3 regions of the Sphingobium yanoikuyae genome follow, and region 2 is predicted to be linked to each of the others. Evidence: predicted binding sites of a transcription regulator. Region 2 holds the regulator's gene; each other region holds the start of a gene.
What was found. Region 2 encodes LexA, which represses DNA repair genes until DNA is damaged. Its sites were predicted from a motif close to GTTCCNCNCTTGTTCT; they were not measured.

Region 1 (3,266 bases), 2.6 Mb from region 2:
CGCGGAAGTGGAGCATCAGCAGATCCCACTTCTCGACATCGGCCGGGATGAACAGGTTCAGCGACTGGGCCTGATCGATATAGGGGGTGCGATCGGCCGCCAGTTCGAGCAGCCAGCGCTGGTCGATCTCGAAGCTGGTCTTGTACACATCCTTTTCTTCCTGGGTCAGGAAGTCGAGATGCTGGACCGAGCCGCCGCGTTCCAGGATCGAGTTCCATACGGCGCTCGAATCCTTGGCCTTTTCGACCAGCAGCTTTTCCAGATAGGGATTCTTCACCGCGAAGCTGCCCGAGAGCGTCTTGTGGGTGTAGATGTTCGCCGGGATCGGCTCGATACAGGCCGAGGTGCCGCCGCAGATGATCGAGATCGACGCGGTCGGCGCGATCGCCATCTTGCAGGAGAAGCGCTCCATAACGCCCTGGTCGGCGGCGTCGGGGCACGGCCCGCGCTCCTGCGCCAGCATCATCGACGCCTCGTTCACCTTGGCATTGATATGCTTGAAGATGCGCAGGTTCCACGACTTGGCCATGGCGCCTTCGAACGGAATGCCGCGTGCCTGCAGGAAGCTGTGGAAGCCCATGACGCCCAGGCCGACCGAGCGTTCGCGGCTGGCGCTATATTTGGCACGCGCCATTTCCGGCGGGGCGCGGTCGATATAGTCCTGCAGCACATTGTCGAGGAAGCGCATGATGTCTTCCGCGAAGGTCGGGTGATCCTTCCACTGATCCCAGGTTTCCAGGTTCATCGAGGAGAGGCAGCAGACCGCCGTGCGATCCTGGCCGAGATGGTCGCGACCCGTCGGCAGGGTGATTTCCGAGCAGAGGTTCGACGTCGAGACCTTGAGTCCCAGGTCGCGGTGATGCTTGGGCATCATCCGGTTCACCGTGTCGGAGAAGACGATATAGGGCTCGCCGGTGGCGAGGCGGACCTCGACCAGCTTCTGGAACAGCGCGCGGGCATTGACGGTGCCGCGCACCGACTGGTCCTTGGGGCTACGCAGGTTGAAATCACTGCCGTCGCGCACCGCTTCCATGAACTCGTCGGTCAGCAGCACGCCATGGTGCAGGTTGAGCGCCTTGCGGTTGAAGTCGCCGCTCGTCTTGCGGATTTCCAGGAACTCCTCGATCTCCGGGTGGGAGACGTCGAGATAGCAGGCGGCCGAGCCGCGACGCAGCGAGCCCTGGCTGATCGCCAAGGTCAGCGAATCCATCACGCGGACGAAGGGGATGATGCCGCTGGTCTTGCCATTGAGGCCAACCGGCTCACCGATGCCGCGCACGCTGCCCCAATAGGTGCCGATGCCGCCGCCGCGCGAGGCGAGCCAGACATTCTCGTTCCAGGTGTTGACGATGCCTTCCAGGCTGTCATCGACCGAGTTCAGATAGCAGCTGATCGGCAGGCCGCGGCCGGTGCCGCCGTTCGACAGCACGGGCGTCGCCGGCATGAACCAGAGCTTGGAGATATAGTCATAGACGCGCTGCGCATGATCGGCATCGTCCGAATAGGCGGCGGCGACGCGGGCGAACAGATCCTGATAGCTCTCGCCGGGCAGCAGATAGCGATCGTTCAGCGTATCCTTGCCGAATTCGGTCAGCAGCGCATCGCGCGACGAATCCGTCACGACATGAAAGCGACGCTCATGAATCTTGGACGACGCGGACTCGGTCGCCTTGCCCTTGGCAGCCTTGGGCTCGGCCTTGTCCACCAGATCCTCGATACGCTCGTCCATTACCGTCGCCACGTCGCCGTTTCCACCTTGTTCACTATCTCGAAAGTCCATGCGAGCCCCCGATTGTTCCTGTTCCGTTCGATTCGGTCCAGCAATGCCGGGGCGCACCCAGGCATCATAGCATGAACCCGATCGGGCCGGGACAGAAATGGGGTCAACCGATCCGATCGCAAGGACAAAAGCCCCGTATCGCCGGAAGCAGGTCCGACAATGCAATCACAATCTATTGGGTGACCCCCTTGGTCCCGATACCACAGATAGTGCCACAGCCCCGCCGACACGCAAGAGGGTAAATGACAGTTCGGGGACTCGGTTCATCGACGCCTGGATTCGCTTCGTCGCTGACGCGCCACCCCATAGCGCAGCGACGCGCGGACTTCCAAGGGCCTTGGAAAAGACAAGGGGGGCCCATGAAATTAAAAAATAAATTTGTCTTGCCACGCAAATGCGCGCGTCGCGCAATCGGCGACAAAATCATGACATGGGGGCAGAGGCGCGGACGCGACCACAATCTGTTGAATCGCTGCCTTTATCGTCCCCCTGCATATCACCGCGCGATACGCTATGATGATGGGAAGGCGGGCGAATCCATCCGCAGCGATCGGGAGGCAGGCATGATCCTCTATTACCATCCCCTCTCCTCCTATTGCTGGAAGGTGCTGATCGCCTTTCATGAAAATGGCACGCCCTTCACCCCGCGCATCCTGGAGGATGCGGCGGCGCTAGCCGAATGGCAGGTGCTCTGGCCGCTCGGCAAATTCCCCGTGCTGCACGACCCGGTGCGCGGCGCGACGATCGCGGAGGCAAGCATCATCGTCGAATATCTGGGCCGGCACGAACCCGGCACCTTCCGCCCGATCCCGGTCGATGGCGACGCGGCGATCGAGGTGCGGCTGATGGACCGGCTATTCGACAATTATGTGATGGGGCCGATGCAGGCGCTGGTCGCCGACCGGTTGCGGCCCGAGGAGGCGCGCGATCCCCATGGCGTGACGGCCAATGTGGCGGCGCTGCGCAGCATCTATGCATTGCTGGAGGATCGGCTGGCGGGGCGGAGCTGGGCGGCGGGCGATCATCTGTCGCTGGCCGACTGCGCGGCGGCGCCCTCGCTTTATTATGCCGACAGGATCGTGCCGCTGCGCGCCGGCCACCCGGTGCTGGGCGCCTATCTCGACCGGCTGGAGGCGCGGCCCAGCTTTGCCCGTGTGCTGCGCGACATGCAGCCCTGGTGGCAGAATTTTCCCTTTGCCGACGGGCCGCTTGCGTCCTGAACCGCAACCCTCTTCTGGACTCATCGTCTCAAAGGCCTATAGCCCCGCCTTGCAGGGACCTGCCGTGCAGAGGCGGGCCGCAAGAATAGGGACCAGGGTAGATGACCGTCATCAAGACCGCCGACCTCATCGAGAGCGTCGCCGACGCACTCCAGTTCATTTCCTACTATCACCCGATGGATTATATCCGGGCACTGGGTAAGGCCTATGAGGCCGAAGCCAATCCGGCGGCGAAGGACGCCATCGCCCAGATTCTGACCAACAGC
Region 2 (3,266 bases):
AGCGTGACGGCGGTGGCCAAGCTGCCGGCGCAACAGATGGTGCGGGTGGGCTTGCGGCCGATCGCGGCGCCAGCGCTGCCCGCGGCGATCCGGGTGAATATCGCGGAGGCGGACGTGCCCGAAGGGCTGGGCAAGGGGGCGGTGCTGCGCTTTCGTGTGCGGCTGATGCCGCCCGCGCCGCCGAGCGTGCCGGGGGCGTTCGATTTTGCGCGACGCGCCTATTTCCAGGGGATCGGGGCGACCGGGCGGGCGCTGGCGCCGGTCGAGATGGTGGAGCAGGCGCGCGAGGGGCCGACGCTGCGGGCGCGGCTGTTCGATCATATCGGCGGGCAGGTGGCGGGCGCACCGGCGGGGATTGCGGTGGCGCTGGCGACCGGCGACCAGGGCGCGATTGCCGAGGCGGATGCCGAGGCGATGCGGCGCAGTGGCCTTGCCCATCTTCTGTCGATCAGCGGGCTGCATGTGACGGCGCTGATCGGGGCGGTGATATTCCTGCTGCTGCGCCTGCTGGCGCTGATCCCGCGCGCGGCGCTGGACTGGCCGCTGATGTTGATCGCGGCGGCCGGCGGCGCGCTGGCAGGGATCGGCTATACGCTGCTGACGGGCGCGGAGGTGCCGACGGTGCGATCCTGCATCGCGGCGCTGCTGGTGCTGGGCGGGCTGGCGCTGGGGCGCGAGGCGATCACCCTGCGGCTGGTCGCGACCGGGGCGCTGGTGGTGCTGGTCTTCTGGCCCGAGGCGCTGATCGGGCCGAGTTTCCAGATGAGCTTTGCCGCCGTGGTCGCGCTGGTGGCGCTGGGCGAGCATCGGCGGTTCAAGGGGTTCGCGATGGCGCGGGACGAGCCTTGGTTGCGCAAGGCCGGGCGAACGGTGGCGGCGATGCTGTTGACGGGGTTCGCCATCGAACTGGTGCTGGCGCCGATCGCGCTTTACCATTTTCACAAGGCAGGTTTGCTGGGCGCGGTAGCTAACCTCGTCGCGATCCCGCTCACCACCTTCGTCATCATGCCGCTGGAGGCGGTGGCGCTGGGCTTCGACCTCGTCGGGCTGGGTACGCCCTTCTGGTGGCTGACCGGCAAGGCGATCGCGCTGTTGCTGGCGGTGGCGCATGGCGTGGCGGCCAGCCCGATGGCGGTGATGCTGGCGCCGGCGGTGCCGGGCGGGTTGTTCGCGATCATCGTGGCGGGTGGTCTCTGGTGCCTGCTCTGGCGCAGTCGCTGGCGTTGGCTAGGGCTTGGGCCGGTGGCGGTCGGCCTGATCGGCATCACGCTGCTGGCGCCGCCCGATATCGTGGTGACCGGCGATGGGCGGCATGTCGCGGTGCGGACACCGGCGGGGACGATGGCGCTGCTGCGCGAGGGGGCGGGCGACTATGTCCGCGATGTGCTGAGCGAGAGCGCGGGCTATGACGGGACGCTGGAGGCGATCGCGACGATGAAGCAGGCGCGCTGTTCGACCGATCTGTGCGCGGTGACATTGCCACGGGGCGGGCGCGACTGGCATTTGCTGGTGACGCGCAATGCGATGCTGGTGGACCGGCCGGTGCTGGAGCGAGATTGCGCGGCGGCGGATATCGTCATCAGCGACCGGGGCCTGCCCTTTTGGTGCCGGCCGCGCTGGATGAAGATCGACCGCCGGCTGCTGTCGCGCACCGGCGGCCTGTCGATTGGCCTTGAAGGCGGCAAAGTTCACACCGTCCATCGGCCCGGCGACGCGCATCCGTGGATCGTGCGCCGCCGGCCCCGAACAGCCGGTCAGTTGTAGCGGCGTAGCAGGCCGGCGAGCTTGCCCTGGATGCGGACCTGGCGCGGATCATAGATCTGCGGTTCATAGGCGGCATTGGCGGGATCGAGCCGGACGCGCGATCCTTCGCGGCGGAAATATTTGAGCGTCGCTTCGGCGTCGTCGATCAGGGCGACGACGATCTGGCCCTCGCGCGCGACATCGGTGCGCTGGATCAGCGCGAAGTCGCCGTCGAGAATGCCGGCCTCCATCATCGAGTCCCCCGACACTTCGAGCGCATAATGATCGCCCGAGCCGAGCAAGGCGGCGGGGACGGAGAGCATGGTGTGGCTTTCCATCGCCTCGATCGGCACGCCGGCGGCGATGCGGCCGTGCAGCGGGATTTCGATCACGTCATTGGCGGCGGTCGGCAGCAGCACGGCGGGCGCCGATATCTTGGGCGTCGGAATGGCCGGCGCGGGCGCGCGGTGCATCGCATCGGGCAGCTTGAGCACTTCGAGCGCGCGGGCGCGATTGGGCAGGCGACGGATGAAGCCCCGTTCCTCCAGCGCATTGATCAGCCGGTGGATGCCGGACTTGGAGCGCAGGTCGAGCGCGTCCTTCATCTCCTCGAACGAAGGGGACACGCCGCCTTCTTCCAGCCGGGTCTGAATGAAGCTCAGCAATTCCTGCTGCTTGGGCGTCAACATCGGCGGTCCTCCATGGAACGAATGAAGAACGCATAGGAAACGGAAAGGGGCAAGTCAAGCGCGTTAAGCCATGCGCCGCTTTTGCCGGTCAGGCAGTCAGATAGTCAGGCGGTCAGGGGGATGATGTCGACCATGTCGCCGGCAATGGCGGGGGCTGAACCGGCCGGGCGGCGGATCAGGCAGTCGGCCAGCGCCATGGCGGCGGTGGCGGCGCTGTCCTGCGACGTGACCGAGACGATGCCGTCGGCGCCGCGATAGGCGCGCAGATAATCGTCGCGTTCCGCCGTCGCGCCGAGTGGGGCGGCAAGGCGGGCCTGCACGACCGGCGGCAGCGGCGCGCGCGATCCGGCGAGATGGCGGACCAGCGGGCAGAGGAAGAGGGTGCCGGTGACGAAAGCGGAGACCGGATTGCCCGGCAGGCCGAGGAAGGTGGCGTTCCCCAGGCGCCCGGCCATTAGCGGTTTGCCCGGCCGCATCGCGATCTTGTAGAAATCGAGCGTGCCGCCGGCGGCCGCAAAGGCGAGGCGGACATAGTCATGGTCGCCGACCGAGGCGCCGCCGGTCGAGACGATGATGTCGGCCTGTGCCGCCTGTTCCAGCGCCTGCGTCATGGCGGCGAGATCATCGGGCACGATGCCAAGGTCGATCACGTCGCAGGGCAGGGCGGCGAGCAGGGCGGCGAGCATCGGCGCGTTGGACGAGGGGAGATAGCCCGGCGGCGTCGGCGCGCCGGGGGGGACAAGTTCATTGCCGGTCGAGAGCAGGGCGATGCGGGGCCTGGCGCCGACGGGCAGGCTGCCATGGCCGCCAAGGACCGCAAGCGCGATCTGGCCC
Region 3 (3,266 bases), 220 kb from region 2:
GGCTTGCGCCGAGCGGCTCGCTATGCGGCACGAGCAGGTGCATCGCCTCAATGCCGAGGCCGGGCTCCATCCGATCGAGCTTCAGTCCGAACATGCGCTTGAGGTGTTTTGCGTCGCGCGTTGCGCGCGAAGCGCCGATCACGATCCGCTGGGCTTCGCCGTCGACCCGGTCCGCCAGGAGCAGCGCGGTGCGAACGCCGAGGCCGCGCTCACGAAGAACTGTGATCATGTCATCGACGAGATCGGCGATCACTTGCGTGATGCTCTCGGGCGTTCCGATCGGCTCCAGCAGGCGACGGGATACTTGCGGTGCCTCGAACGGCACCACCGGGATGATTGGCTCGGCGACATGGCCGAGCGCCTGGTCAAGGCGGGTGACGGCCGCGAGGCCGAGCCGCTTTGCCATCGGACCGCGCGGAAGCCGGATGAGATCCGCCACCCGCTCCAGACCGAAGCGTGCCGCCGCCGTCAGCGCCGCCGCTTCGAGCCGGAGCGCAGCAACTGGCAACTCGGCAAGCGCTGACGCTTCCGTGCCCGGATCGAGCATGAGGATTTCCCTGCCGCCATAGCGGGCCAGCGCGTGCGCGGCACCCGGTGTGCCGGCGATCGCGACGCGCGCCGTGAAGCCCAGCCGCTGCAGGAAGCGGAGCAGGCGGCGGCAAAAGCGCTCCTCACCGCCGAAAAGATGGGTCGTCCCCGAAAGGTCGAGCCACAGGCCATCGCCGCCGGACACGCTTGCGGTCGGCGTCCAATGCGTCACGCCATGAAGCGCCAGCCGATCGAGCCAGGCCTTGTCACCATCCGGATCGGCATCCCGGACGTCGAGATCAGCGACAAGTGCCCGAGCGTGCGCCGCCACCATCCCCGGGGTCAGGCCGAGCGACAGCGCGACTGGGCACGCCGAGCGTATCAGGTCTCGCTGCCCGACACGCTCGATCAAAACGGACGGGCGGTCATGCCGGAAAGCCATGACGGGCATTGGCACCGCGCCGCGCCCGCCCTCGTCGGGCGGCATTGCCTTGAAGGGATGATCGACCGGCTCAGAGCGGCGCCCCAGCATCCGCATAGGCGGACGCTGGTGGGCCGGCAGTTGCGCCATTTGGCTAATGACCTGGGCTTTGCTCAGTCCGCCATCCCAGGCCCAGCGCGCGCCGGGGCGCCAACCCCCGCCGCGCGGAACCGAGCAGGCGCCGGGATCATCATCTACCGGTAACGGGAGCGGCGCTGCACCAGCGCCCGGCTCAAGCGGCCTGGTTGGCCGCTCCGACCGCCGCAGCCGCTCGATGGCGAGCTGGGGCAGGTAGAGCGAGGCGACCCGTGTCATCGCAAGCCTCCAGCACAATAGAGAAGGGATTGCCGTTCCGCTGCCGGACCAGCTCGACCGACCAGCAGCCCCGCCCGACGCCCGGCGCGGGCAACGGTACCGAGGGTGCGCAGCCAACCCGCCAGCGCGTCATCGCCGCGGACGGACGTTCGAGCGGATCGCGGCTGCTCCTGGCCCAGCGTCGGAGCAGCAACATCGGCGTGGCTCCATCCGCCGCTGCCAGCTGAAGCCGTCGGGTGGCGGTCTGGTCCGCGACCTTCACCTCGGCGACCACGACGGCGAAACTGCCGTCACGGAGTGAATCCTCGGCGAGAGCGAGTGCCATCGTCTCGTTTGTGCCTTGCAGGTAAAGCAGCTTGGCGGCCGGCAGCCCGGCCTGTTCGAGGCCTGGTGCGTAGAGATCGAAGCGGGTGAGTGCCCAGGCGACATTGGCACCGGGCGCAGAGGCAAACCGGGCCGCCAGACCCGCGACGAACAACGTCGCGGCGGCATCGTCGCCGAGTGTCGGCGATGCGGCGGTGATTTCGTGAAGGCCGGCGCCGTCTATGCCGCCCGCCCCGAGCCGACTATCGAGCGCCTCGATCCCGAACGCCAGCACCGGTCCGCGCTGGCTTTGGGCCTGCGCGAGCTGCGCACGGAGCGCGGCTAGCTGATCGGCGCAGGGCCGATCGAAGGACGACGGTTGGGCGGACATCGGGCAACATCGACTCACTTGTTCGCTTTATGTTCCGGTGAGTCAGAGGATTCGTCAAGGCGTATGAATCCTTAGACCCAATGACCGTCATTCGCCTCGCGCTTCGAGGCAGGTGGGGCGTAAGCTCAGCTTGTCAGGAAGGAGAAGGACAATGTCGATCAGCAAGTTTGTCGGTCTCGATGTCCATAAAGAGACGATTGCAGTTGCGCTCGCCGATGACGGTCGGACTGGAGAAATCCGGTTCTACGGGACCATACCCAACACGCAGGATTCGATCCGGCGTCTGGTGGCCCGACTGAGCAGCCCGGATGTCGCGCTGCATTTCTGTTATGAAGCAGGCGGCTGTGGCTACGGAATTCATCGTCAGTTAGTCGATCTGGGGGCGGAATGTAGCGTGATTGCGCCATCGGTCATGCCGCGCAAACCTGCGGACCGGATAAAGACCGACCGACGTGACGCGATGACGCTCGCCCGATTGCTACGGTCTGGTGAATTGACGGCGATCTGGGTCCCGGACGAGGCACACGAGGCTATCCGTGATCTGATTCGTGGGCGACGCCAGGCGAAACACGATTTGGTTGCTGGCCGGCAGATGTTGTTGAGCTTCCTTCTGCGCCATGGGCGCAAGTTCGCCGGTCGATCCAATTGGACCAAGGCGCACTGGCGCTGGCTCGGTGAGCAGGCGTTTGATGCACCTCACCAGCAATTCGTATTCGGCGAGAGCATCCGCCGGATCGAGGAAGCACAGCAGCGCTGCGACCGACTGGATGCAATGCTGGTGGAGGCATTGCCCTATTGGTCGCTGGCGCCGTTGGTTCAGGCTCTGCAGGCCTTGCGGGGTGTCGGCTTGATTGTCGCCGCCACCTTAGTTGCAGAAATAGGCGACCTTGGTCGGTTCGATACCCCAAAACAGCTCATGGGTTGGCTGGGGCTGGTCCCGTCTGAAGCGTCGAGTGGTGCCCGGACGCGCCGAGGCGCAATAACGAAGACCGGCAACCGCGAAGCGCGAGCAATGTTGGTGGAGGCGGCCTGGTCCTATCGACTGCCAGCGCGGGAAGAACGCCGCTATCGAGCCCGGGTCGAGGGACTGCCGGATGAAGTCAAAGCCATCGCCTGGAAAGCACAAGTCCGACTGTGCCAGCGCTACCGGATGTTGGCTGCGTCCGGGAAGCCCTTGCCGAAGGTCATCACGGCGATCGCTCGCGAATTGGTGGGATTTGTCTGGGACATCGGGCGACGTATGCAGCC

Region 1: the regulator LexA is predicted to act here: its motif matches at 1,748-1,763, upstream of HH800_RS23680 (ribonucleoside-diphosphate reductase subunit alpha).
Region 3: the regulator LexA is predicted to act here: its motif matches at 2,039-2,054, upstream of HH800_RS12285 (ImuA family protein).

The regions. Positions count from the first base shown of each region.
Region 1 is NZ_CP053021.1:4,910,116-4,913,381, reverse strand. Features, by position in the region: gene HH800_RS23680 (ribonucleoside-diphosphate reductase subunit alpha) at 1-1,729, opposite strand, end outside; gene HH800_RS23675 (glutathione S-transferase family protein) at 2,344-3,000, shown strand; gene HH800_RS23670 (fumarate hydratase) at 3,102-3,266, shown strand, end outside.
Region 2 is NZ_CP053021.1:2,273,503-2,276,768, reverse strand. Features, by position in the region: gene HH800_RS11240 (ComEC/Rec2 family competence protein) at 1-1,764, shown strand, start outside; gene lexA (transcriptional repressor LexA) at 1,755-2,432, opposite strand; gene glp (gephyrin-like molybdotransferase Glp) at 2,537-3,266, opposite strand, start outside.
Region 3 is NZ_CP053021.1:2,489,669-2,492,934, reverse strand. Features, by position in the region: gene HH800_RS12290 (DNA polymerase Y family protein) at 1-1,099, opposite strand, end outside; gene HH800_RS12285 (ImuA family protein) at 1,242-2,018, opposite strand; gene HH800_RS12280 (IS110 family transposase) at 2,170-3,266, shown strand, end outside.